Regions from separate parts of the Cohnella sp. genome, predicted to be linked through region 2. Evidence: predicted binding sites of a transcription regulator. Region 2 holds the regulator's gene; each other region holds the start of a gene.
The links. Region 2 encodes Rex, which represses fermentation and respiration genes when NADH is low (regulators of the CRP and FNR family bind a similar motif). Its sites were predicted from a motif close to TTGTGAAATATTTCACAA; they were not measured.
Positions count from the first base shown of each region.

Region 1: the regulator Rex is predicted to act here: its motif matches at 2,074-2,091, upstream of ACESLM_RS03485 (TIGR04053 family radical SAM/SPASM domain-containing protein).
Region 3: the regulator Rex is predicted to act here: its motif matches at 1,706-1,723, upstream of ric (iron-sulfur cluster repair di-iron protein).

Region 1 covers NZ_JBEPYQ010000007.1:8,092-11,368, forward strand. The annotation lists gene hemG (protoporphyrinogen oxidase) at 1-705, opposite strand, end outside; gene ACESLM_RS03485 (TIGR04053 family radical SAM/SPASM domain-containing protein) at 799-1,905, opposite strand; gene ACESLM_RS03490 (multicopper oxidase domain-containing protein) at 2,109-3,128, shown strand; gene ACESLM_RS03495 (hypothetical protein) at 3,200-3,277, opposite strand, start outside.
Region 2 covers NZ_JBEPYQ010000076.1:12,909-16,185, forward strand. The annotation lists gene ACESLM_RS22035 (amidohydrolase) at 1-1,091, opposite strand, end outside; gene ACESLM_RS22040 (redox-sensing transcriptional repressor Rex) at 1,088-1,747, opposite strand; gene dinG (ATP-dependent DNA helicase DinG) at 1,744-3,277, opposite strand, start outside.
Region 3 covers NZ_JBEPYQ010000007.1:18,771-22,047, reverse strand. The annotation lists gene ACESLM_RS03550 (COX15/CtaA family protein) at 1-778, opposite strand, end outside; gene ACESLM_RS03545 (Crp/Fnr family transcriptional regulator) at 928-1,650, opposite strand; gene ric (iron-sulfur cluster repair di-iron protein) at 1,832-2,545, shown strand; gene ACESLM_RS03535 (Crp/Fnr family transcriptional regulator) at 2,558-3,253, opposite strand.

The DNA of each region.
Region 1 (3,277 bases), on a different contig from region 2:
CAGGAACAGGCTGTTCCTCGCGACTTTCGGCATATCCGTCGCAGCCGCCGGCGCGCTCTTCTTGCCCGCCAGCATCCCGATCATGAGGCTGCGATGCTCGCGCTCGATCTGGCGGAATTGCGGGAAGGTCGCCTGCAGACTCAAGGACTGGGTGTCTCCGGCGTAGATGCCGGCCAGCAACGGCTCCGTAATGTTGTCCAGCACCTCCTTGCCCAGCCGGCGCCGGATAAAGCCGCCCAAAGACTCGTCGCTCTCGTCCTTCCGGCGCGGCAGCAGCAAATCCATCGCGGCCCGAAGCTTGCCAAGCGGGGAGACGAGCCCGGTCTTGACGAAGGGAGTCAGCGCCGTAGGAATGCCGAGCACGAGCCCCAGCGGCATCTCGTGGAGCTTTCCCTTGTGCAGGATGTAGTTCTTTTTCGCTTGCGGATCCGGATTGGTCGACGCCAGGCGGTCCTCCAGATGCAGCTCGCGAACGAGCTTCAGGACGGCCGGTTTGCGAGCGAGAAAAGAATCCGGCCCTTGCTCGATAATGAAGCCGTCGCGATACCGCGTCCGGATCTGCCCGCCGAGCCTTCCGCTCTTCTCCACAAGAATGATGTCGGCCGCAGCTCCCCGTTCCGCAAAATATTTAACGGCATAAAATGCCGCGCTCATTCCCGTAATTCCCCCGCCTGCGACGACGATCTTTAACCGCCTGCCGTCCATCCTCGGCACCGCCCTTCTCCATCTGTCGCCATCTCTTTGCCGTTGTGCCGTTTAACCGGCTGATTTTCGCCTTCTCTTCGCCGCGATCCCAGATCAGCCGGCCGGGCTTCGCTGCGGCCATTTCTTCGGAATATACGCGCAATACGGATCGCTCTCCAACTCGTCCCCGGTCACGGCGTAAGCTCTGGCCCGGGAGCCGCCGCACAGCTCCTTGAATTCGCATGCTCCGCACTTCCCTTTCAGCAGCGATTTGTCGCGAAGCCGCTGCAGCACGAGAGAATTGCGGTAGATGTCCGTCAGTGACTGCTCCCGAACGTTCCCGCAGGAGATCGGCAGGAACCCGCTCGGGTACACGTCTCCGATATGGCTGATGAAGACGAAGCCGTCCCCGTCGTTGACCCCTTTGTGCGCGCGCCCGAGCAGGTCGGCCCTTTTCGTCCCGGCTTGTTCCTGCCCCGCTCCCGACCGCATCTTCTCCTGCATGAACACCCGGCGAAAATGCGGAGCCTCCGTCGCCTTCACTCCGTACGGCATGCGCTGCTGAACGCGGAACAGCCACTTCATCACCTCTTCGTGCTGTTCCGGGGAGATCATGTCCTTCTCCATCCCGCGTCCGGTCGGAACGAGGAAGAAGACGCTCCACAGCACGGCGCCCATCTCCTTCACCTTCTCGGCCGTCGCTTCGAGATCGTGCAGATTGTACTGCGACACCGTTGTATTGATCTGGATCGGAATTTGCATCTCCTGCAAGTATTCGATCCCTCTCATCGTCAGATCGTAGGAGCCCTTCGTCCCGCGAAAATGATCGTGGATTTCCGCCCGGGAGCCGTCCAGGCTGAACGCCCAGCGCGACAGTCCGACTTCCTTCGCCTTGCGGATCGCATCCCGCGTCACTCTCGGGGTGGCGCTCGGCGTCAACGATACGGGCAGCTTCTTCTCCTCGATCGCATATTGGGCCAGCTCGAACAGATCCGGTCTCATCAGCGGATCTCCCCCGGTGAATACGAACAACGGATTGTCCATCTCCGCGATGCTGTCGATCAGCTTCTTGCCCTCTTCCAACGTCAGCTGGCGGGGATCGGCGCGATACTGCGCTTCGGCCCGGCAATGCAAGCATTTCAGCGCGCAGGCTCGGGTCACTTCCCAGATGACGATAAACGGATTTACGTTGTAATCTCTCTCTCGAACGATCGACGACATGACGTCGCCTCCTTTCGGACTGCTTCTCTCTTTCCTTAGCCTAGAGGAGTTTGCTTCCGTTAGCTGTGAGGCTCATCACATTCCCGCCTTCCTTTACAAGTTGTTACAGATTTGCGACAACCTCAAATACGTGTTCCCTGTCACATTTGCACGCTTGTCTTTCTTGTATTGTGAAATTAATCACATTGAAAGGAATGATTCGCATGCGCAAACCTTGGATCACCTTAGTCTCGCTCGCCGTTGCCGCCTTGCTTATCCTGCCCGCCTGCCAGCGGCAGGACGCTTCCTCCAAGACGATTCATGAAAACGCTGCAGCGAAAACGGCGGTTGCCCCCGTCGCCTCCGCTGCGGCGAATCGGATCAATCAGCCTCCGGTAGAGCCGATCGTCAAGAGAAACGGCAGCATCGTGGAAATCGAGATGACGTCGCAGGTGACGGATATCGAGATTTCCAAAGGCGTCGTCTACAACGCCTGGACGTTTAACGGAACGGCGCCCGGCCCGGTCCTTCGGGTCAAAGAAGGGGATACGCTCAAATTTACCTTAAAAAATCTCGACCCCGACATTCCGCATTCGATGGACTTCCATGCCGTTCACGCGGCGCCGAGCAAGAAATTCATCAACGTTCTGCCCGACGAGCAAGGCACATTCGAATACCCGGCCAACTCCCCCGGCGTATTCATGTACCACTGCGGCACCGCTCCCGTGCTTCAGCACATCGCCAACGGGATGTACGGCGTCATTATCGTCGAACCGGAAAACGGCTATCCGTCGGATGCGGAGATCGACCGTTCGTATACGATCGTGCAGAGCGAATGGTACGCGGAGAACGACATGGACGCGATGCTGAACGCCGAGCCGGAATACGTCGTGTTTAACGGCAACGACTACGGTTTGAAGGAAAAACCGCTGCTGGCGAAGGTCGGAGACACGGTCCGGCTGTACGTCAACAACGTCGGCCCGAACGAAGTGTCATCCTTCCACGTCGTCGGCACCATTCTGGATCGGGTGTACGTAGACGGTCACCCGGACAACTTGATGCACGGTCTGCAGACGATCATGCTTCCGGCCAGCGGCGGTGCGGTCGTCGAGTTCACCGTCACGGAAGAAGGCGATTATCCGATCGTCACCCACCAGTTCAACCACGCATCCAAAGGCGCCGTCGCCATTCTGCGAATCACCGCGGACGGCACGGACGACGGATCGGCGGCTATGGGCCACTAAACCCGCCGCGACACGCATAGAACGAACGATGAACAGAAACGGGGGAACGGATCTCCCCCGTTTCTGGTCGTTTATCCGAGACTTTTGGCCTTTCCTACCTCCGCCCATCGGCAACCCCTGATACACATGCCGATCAAACGAATCGTCCG
Region 2 (3,277 bases):
AGGCCGGCCTTCAGTTGGCCGGTAACGCCCTCCAGCCCGAGCGAGCGGGCGCCGTGCAGCGTGGCCATCCGCAGCGCCTCCGTGGCCGGAACGACCGTAGGATCGCCGCTTACGCCTTTGTGCAACAGCGCCGCGGTCGTCATCTCCTGGAACAGGTCGAGATTGTTGTTGCTGGCCGCGCCGTCCGTGCCCAGCGACACCGTTACGCCCGCCTTGAGCAGATCGGGCACGCGGGCGACGCCGCTCGCCAGCTTCAGATTGCTGATCGGGTTATGCGATACGGCAACCTTCCGTTCGGCCAGCAGGGCGATCTCCTCGTCGTTCAGATGGACCGCGTGAGCGACCAGCGTCGGCCTGCCGAACACGCCGAGACGATCGAGATGCTCGACCGGACGGCAGCCGTAATCGCGCACGTTCTGCTCGACCTCCGCAAGCGTCTCGGACATATGCGTATGCATCGGCAAATCCAGCTCGTGCGCCGCTTCCACGAACTTCACAATATAATCCGGAGGACAGGTGTACGGCGCATGCGGCGAGATCATCACGTTAATCCGTCCGTTCGCCCCGCCGTGCCAATCGCGCGCGAAGCGGATCGCGTCCTCCAGCTTCGCCTTCTGCACGTCCTCCGGGCACAGGCCGATGACGCCGCGCGTCAGGCTGGCCCTCAGTCCGGACGTCTCCACCACTTCCGCGACGCGGTGCATCTGGTCGTACATGTCGACGAACGTCGTCGTTCCGCTCTTGATCATTTCCGCCGCGGCCAGCGCCGAGCCCCAGATCACGTCGTCTGCCGTAAACTTCGCCTCGGTCGGCCACATATGGTTTTGCAGCCAATCCTGCAGAACGAGGTCGTCGGCCATTCCGCGCAGCAGCGACATCGCCGCGTGCCCATGCGTATTCACGAGTCCCGGCATGAACAGCAGTCCCTTGCCGTCCAGCGTCTCGGTCGCCGAATCGATCTCCTCCCGCGGAGCTTCTCCCTCGCCGAGCGCGGCGATTTTGCCGTCCTCTACGGCAAGCCAGCCTTGAAATACCGGCAATTGTTCGTCGATCGTCACGAACGTGCCTTGTTTGATTAACAACCGGGTCATTGTTCCTCGTCCCCTTCCGACTCTTCCTCGTTCTGATCGTCCATGTAATAGGCCAAGCTAAGCAGCTCGGCGGTAAAATCGGCGTTGTGAATGCGCACGCCGGGCGCGGCCTTCAGCACGACGGGGGCGAAATTAAGCAAGCCGCGAATGCCCGCCGCGACGAACCGGTCGGCCACGTTCTGCGCTTCCCCCGCGGGAACTGTGATGATTCCGACCGCGATATCCAGCTGGCGAACCGTCTCGGTCAAATCCTGCATCGGCTGCACCTTGAGGTGATTGATCGAGGTGCCGGCCTTGCTCATGTCGGCGTCGAACACGGCCACGATCTTCATATTGTCCTTGATATACATATTATAATTGCACAAAGCGCGCCCCAGGTTCCCCGTTCCGACCAGGGCGACGTTCATCGTTTTGTCCAATTTCAAAATTTGCCGGATCTTCTCGATCAGGTAATCGACGTTGTAGCCGACTCCTTTGCGGCCGAATTCTCCGAAATAAGCCAGATCCTTGCGGATTTGCGCCGGATTGAGGTCCAGCTTCTCCCCCAAGTCCTGAGAGGATACGGTCTGTATGTTGCTGAGACTGAGTTCGTTCAAATAACGCAAATAAATCGGCAGCCTCCTGACGACGGCTTCGGAAATTTTGATCGGCTTCATCGCATGTCCCCTCTCTCTTGCGTCGCGGATAATCTGTCTTGTTCGTCCGCGTCCGACTGCAGCCACTGCCGGATTCTGGAGGTCATGCCGGCCAGCGGCAAATGCTCCATCTTCGGACCCGGCAGCGAATACAGAAAGTATTTGCCGTAATTCGTGTCGATCACTCTCGTATCGTACAAAATGACGATGCCCTTGTCGCTCGCCGTGCGGACGAGGCGGCCGAACCCCTGCTTGAACTTGATGACCGCCTGCGGCAGCGACAGCTTCATGAACGGATTCTGGTTCTCGGCCTGCAGCTTCTCCGACTTCGCTTCCGCCACCGGATGGTTCGGCGGCTGGAACGGCAGTCTGACGATCGCCAGACACGTCAGCGCGTCGCCGGGCAAGTCGATGCCTTCCCAGAAGCTGCTCGTGCCGAGCAGCACCGAGGCGGGCTGCTTCATGAACTGCTGCGTCAGCCGGCTTCGGCTGCCGTCGTCCACCCCTTGGCCGAGCACCTGAATGCCGGCCTGCTCCAGACTGTCCTTGAGCGGGCCGTAGACGTGCCTCAGCATCCGGTAAGACGTGAACAGCACAAGCATTCTGCCGCCCACCGTCAGCGCCGTTTCGTGCAGCGAACCGATCAGCGCCTTGACGAAAGCCGCCTCTCCGTCCCTGCCCTTGATCGCCGGAAAATCCCGCGGAATCAGCACGAGCGCCTGCTCCCGGTAACGGAACGGAGACGGCAGCATCGCCGTTTTGAGACGGCCTTTCTTCTCCGCGTCGATCAAGCCGAGCTGATCGGTCACGTATTTGAACGACTTGTCGATCGTCAGCGTCGCCGAAGTCATGACGACGCTCGCTTTCTTGTCGAACATGCCTTCCTTAAGCAACTCGCTGACGTCCGCGGGAGCTCCGTAGACGCTGACGGAACGATTGCGGTATTGCGTATGCCCCTCCGCCCAATAGACGAACTCAGGGCGGCCCAGCGTGACGAACGACTGCGTGTCGGAGCGAATGTTGGACAGATCCTTCAGCACGCCCCCGAGGTCGGTGAGCAAGCCTTGCATGCCCAGTTCGTCCGACTCCTCGCGTATGTCGACCGTCAGCTTCTCCAGCGGACGAATCAAGTCCGACAGCAGCTGGATGACGTTGTTGCCGTCCACGCTAAGCGCCTCCCATTGCGAAGGAAGCTCGGACGGCTTGATTCTCAGCGTTAAGTTGCCGGCTTCGTCGGCCGCCGCATTAGCGGCGAGCATCGCGAACAGCGCTTCCATCCAGCGCTCCCAGGCTTCGCGGATTTCCGCCGCTTTGGGCAGCAGCAGCTCCAGCTTCTCCGTCCATGCCCCCGCATAGTCCGAAGCCATCGCCGACACGGAACTGAGAAGCTGCGGCAGCAGGCCGGTGCGGGCATCCTTCCACAGCCGCTGAAGCGGAATGATCAAGGAGGAGTAGGACGTCTTCTGCCCCAGATGGCTGCTCGCCACTTCCTCCAGATGGTGCGCCTCATCTACGATCAGCCGATCGTAGGCGGGCAGCAAGCGATGCTCG
Region 3 (3,277 bases), on a different contig from region 2:
GCTCATACAGGACGGTCAATATCCCGGCAATGATCTGCGCGGCGGCCAGCGCGGCGCAAGCCAGCATCCGGATTTTCAAGCCGGACGGCTCGTTGCGGACCATCACCCGGAACGCCAATAACCCGATATACGCAACCGCGGCGGCTGCGGCGATCCGATGGATCGTCTGCACCGTTTGCGGAAGGGATTCGGGAAGCCAGCTCTCGCCGCATTCCAGCCAGCCGCAGGCGAGTCCGTAGGTTTCGTGTTTCGTGTAGGCGCCGACGGCTATCGTCAGCAGCATGAGCCCGAGTATCGCATGAACGTGCCGAATGTAAGTTCTGTTCTGTCCGTCGACGGACGCGTAAATGTCGAGAGGCCGATCGACCGTCCGCCATACGAGCATAACGAGCGCAAGATAAGCCATGGCGATCAGCAGATGGGCGGAAATGACGATCGAAGGCAAATCGAGCACGACGACAAGCGCTCCGAACAGAATTTGCAGGCCGAGCAGCGCGAGCGACCAGTTGGCCGCGGCTCGCACGGGACCGGCTTGATCGGTTTTTTTGACGATTTTGTACCACAACATCAGATTCAGGACGGCCAGAACGGCGCCGACGACCCGGTGCGCGTATTCGACCAGCGTCTCTCCGCGCAGAACGGGAACGAGAACGCCGTTGCACAAGGGCCAATCCGGACCGCAGCCCATGCCCGATTCCGACGATGCGACGTAACCCCCGAACACAATCAGTATGTACGTAACGAGCACGGTGCAAAGCGCCAACGACTTCGTATTCACTTGATATACCTCCCAAAAGTAAAATGTTTCCATTATTTTAGCGCGGCGAAACAGACGGGGATGTAATGCGCATCACACCTGTCCGAATCGTTACGCTATTTTTGATTCAAACGGAAACATGAACTTTCAGGAGATTCGCCGGGCGCGAATTACATGCGGCACAGGTCCTTGGGACACAATTCGCACCGGCATACCGACTGCAGGTAGGGCAAATCCGTAACGGTGATCATTCCGTCGTTCATGGAGATGGCCCCCGCTTTGCGCAGCTCGCCGAGCATCCGGTTGACGCTCTCCCGCGCGCAGCCGATGTGGTCGGCCAATTCTGCGTTCGTCAGCTTCATCGTAATGTGGATGCCCTTCTCGTCCTGGCGTCCGTATGTGTTGGACAGACGGATCAGGGTGGAGCAGAGGGCGCCCGGTTTGCCCAGCATGACCAGATCGCGGAATTTCGTCTGGGTCAACCGATGCATGAAGCTCATCCAATTGACGAATTCGATCGCCAAGTCGCCATGCTGCCAGAGCAGCACTTCCAAGTCGCTTCGCTGAAACACGCCGACGACGCACTTCTCGATCGTCGTGGCGGTGAATTGGTGGACCGATCTGGACGAGGCGTCGAGCTGACCGAAGAAATCCCCTCCATGGAACAGGGACATAATGTATTCCTTGCCTTCCTCCGACAGCTTCGTCAATTTGACTTTGCCCGATTGAATGAAATACAGGCTGCCGGCGGCGTCTCCTTCGCGGAAGACGTTGACGTTCGAATTCAGATTCTGGAAGTACATAATTTGTTGCAGTTTCTGCAGATTATCGCCGGAAAAGAGAGAAGAGTTGCGGATCGGATTGCAGTCGGCTTGCCTTGGCGCGGTAATCACGTGAGCCACCTCCAGGATACGTTGGAGCAAGTATAACAGGGGAACGAAACGTCAAGTGTGATTCACCTCACATCTTCGGCCTTATGGGCAAATAAAGTGTGTTCTACATCACAGGCTGGACATTCCGCTGCGCTTATACTGGGGGTGAACCTACAGAAAAAAACGAAAGGAAGGATCGGATATGAGCCAAAGATTTAACGGAGAAGAGAAAATCGGCAACATCGTGGCCGATTACCCGGGAGCAAGCCATCTGTTCAAGGAGGCGAAAATCGACTTCTGCTGCGGCGGGGATCGGCCGTTGTCCGAAGCCGCCCTCGGCCAAGGGTTGAACTTGGGGGAGCTTGTAAGCCGTCTGAACGCGGGATACGCGGAAGCGATCGCCAAGGCCGAAGCGGGAGAGGCCGATTGGAAGACGGCGCCGATCGCGGATCTGATCGATCATATCGTCGCCCGGCATCACGGCTATGTGAAGAAGGAGCTGCCGCACATCAGCGAGCTGTTGACGAAGGTGCTTCGCGTCCACGGAGCCGGACATCCCGAGCTTTCCTCGCTGCATAGACGGTTTCATCAAATGAAAATCGAGCTGGACCAGCATCTGATCGCCGAAGAAGAAGCGCTCTTCCCGCTGCTGAGGAGCTACGCGGCCGAGCCGAGCGCGGAGGCGAGGGAGAAGGCGGTCGCGGGGCTGGACGACCTGGAGAAGGACCACAGCGTCGTCGGCGACTATTTGAAGGAAATGAGAGAGACGACGGACGGTTACGCTCTGCCGCCGGAAGCTTGCACGACGTATACGCTGGCGTTCGGCAAGCTGGTCGAGCTGGAAGCGGATCTGTTCGAGCATATCCATCTGGAGAACAACGTGCTGTTCCCGCGGGTCGAAGAAGGCCGGCTGTAATCGCGGTTCGGGTTACCGGATTTCCTTCTGCTGCTTTAACGCTTCCAGATCGATGATGACGATCCGGCTGCGATCGACTTCGAGCAGTTCGTCTTTGTTGAACTGACTGAGCAGCCGGTTGATCGTCTCTCTCGTCGTTCCGATAGAGTTGGCGATCTCTTGGTGGGTCATCGGCAGATTGATCGTAATTTTGTTGTCCTTAACGTCCCCGTGATGTTCCGCGAGCTGGAGCAGGAACGACAGCACCCGGTGCTTGACGTCCTGGCCGGAGAGCACCTGCAGCTTCTCCTGCAGCTCCCGGATTTTGTCGCCCATCACGCGCATCATCTTGATCGCGATCGACGGGGTATTCATCATCAGCCGTTCGAATACTTTGACGGGAATCGCCAGCAGCTGCGTGTCGACGATCGCTTCGGCCGTGGCCGGGTACGGATTCTGGTTGAAGAAGCCGGTATGCGGGAACATGTCGCCGGTTTTCAGGAAGGAAACGATCTGTTCGTGACCGTTCTCGTCCGTTTTATAGGTTTTCACCAAACCGTTCTTGATGAAGTAGACGGCCTCTTTCTCGCTGCCTTCGGTAAAAATGACGGATCTTCTCGAGATGGAACGGGAGATCGTAATTTCCTCGACCCGCGCCATCTCCTGGGGGTTCAAATCGTGGAACAACGGGACCTGATGCAGGAAAGCGGACGCTTTATCCTTGCTCATGGACATCCTCCTCGTATATCGGAT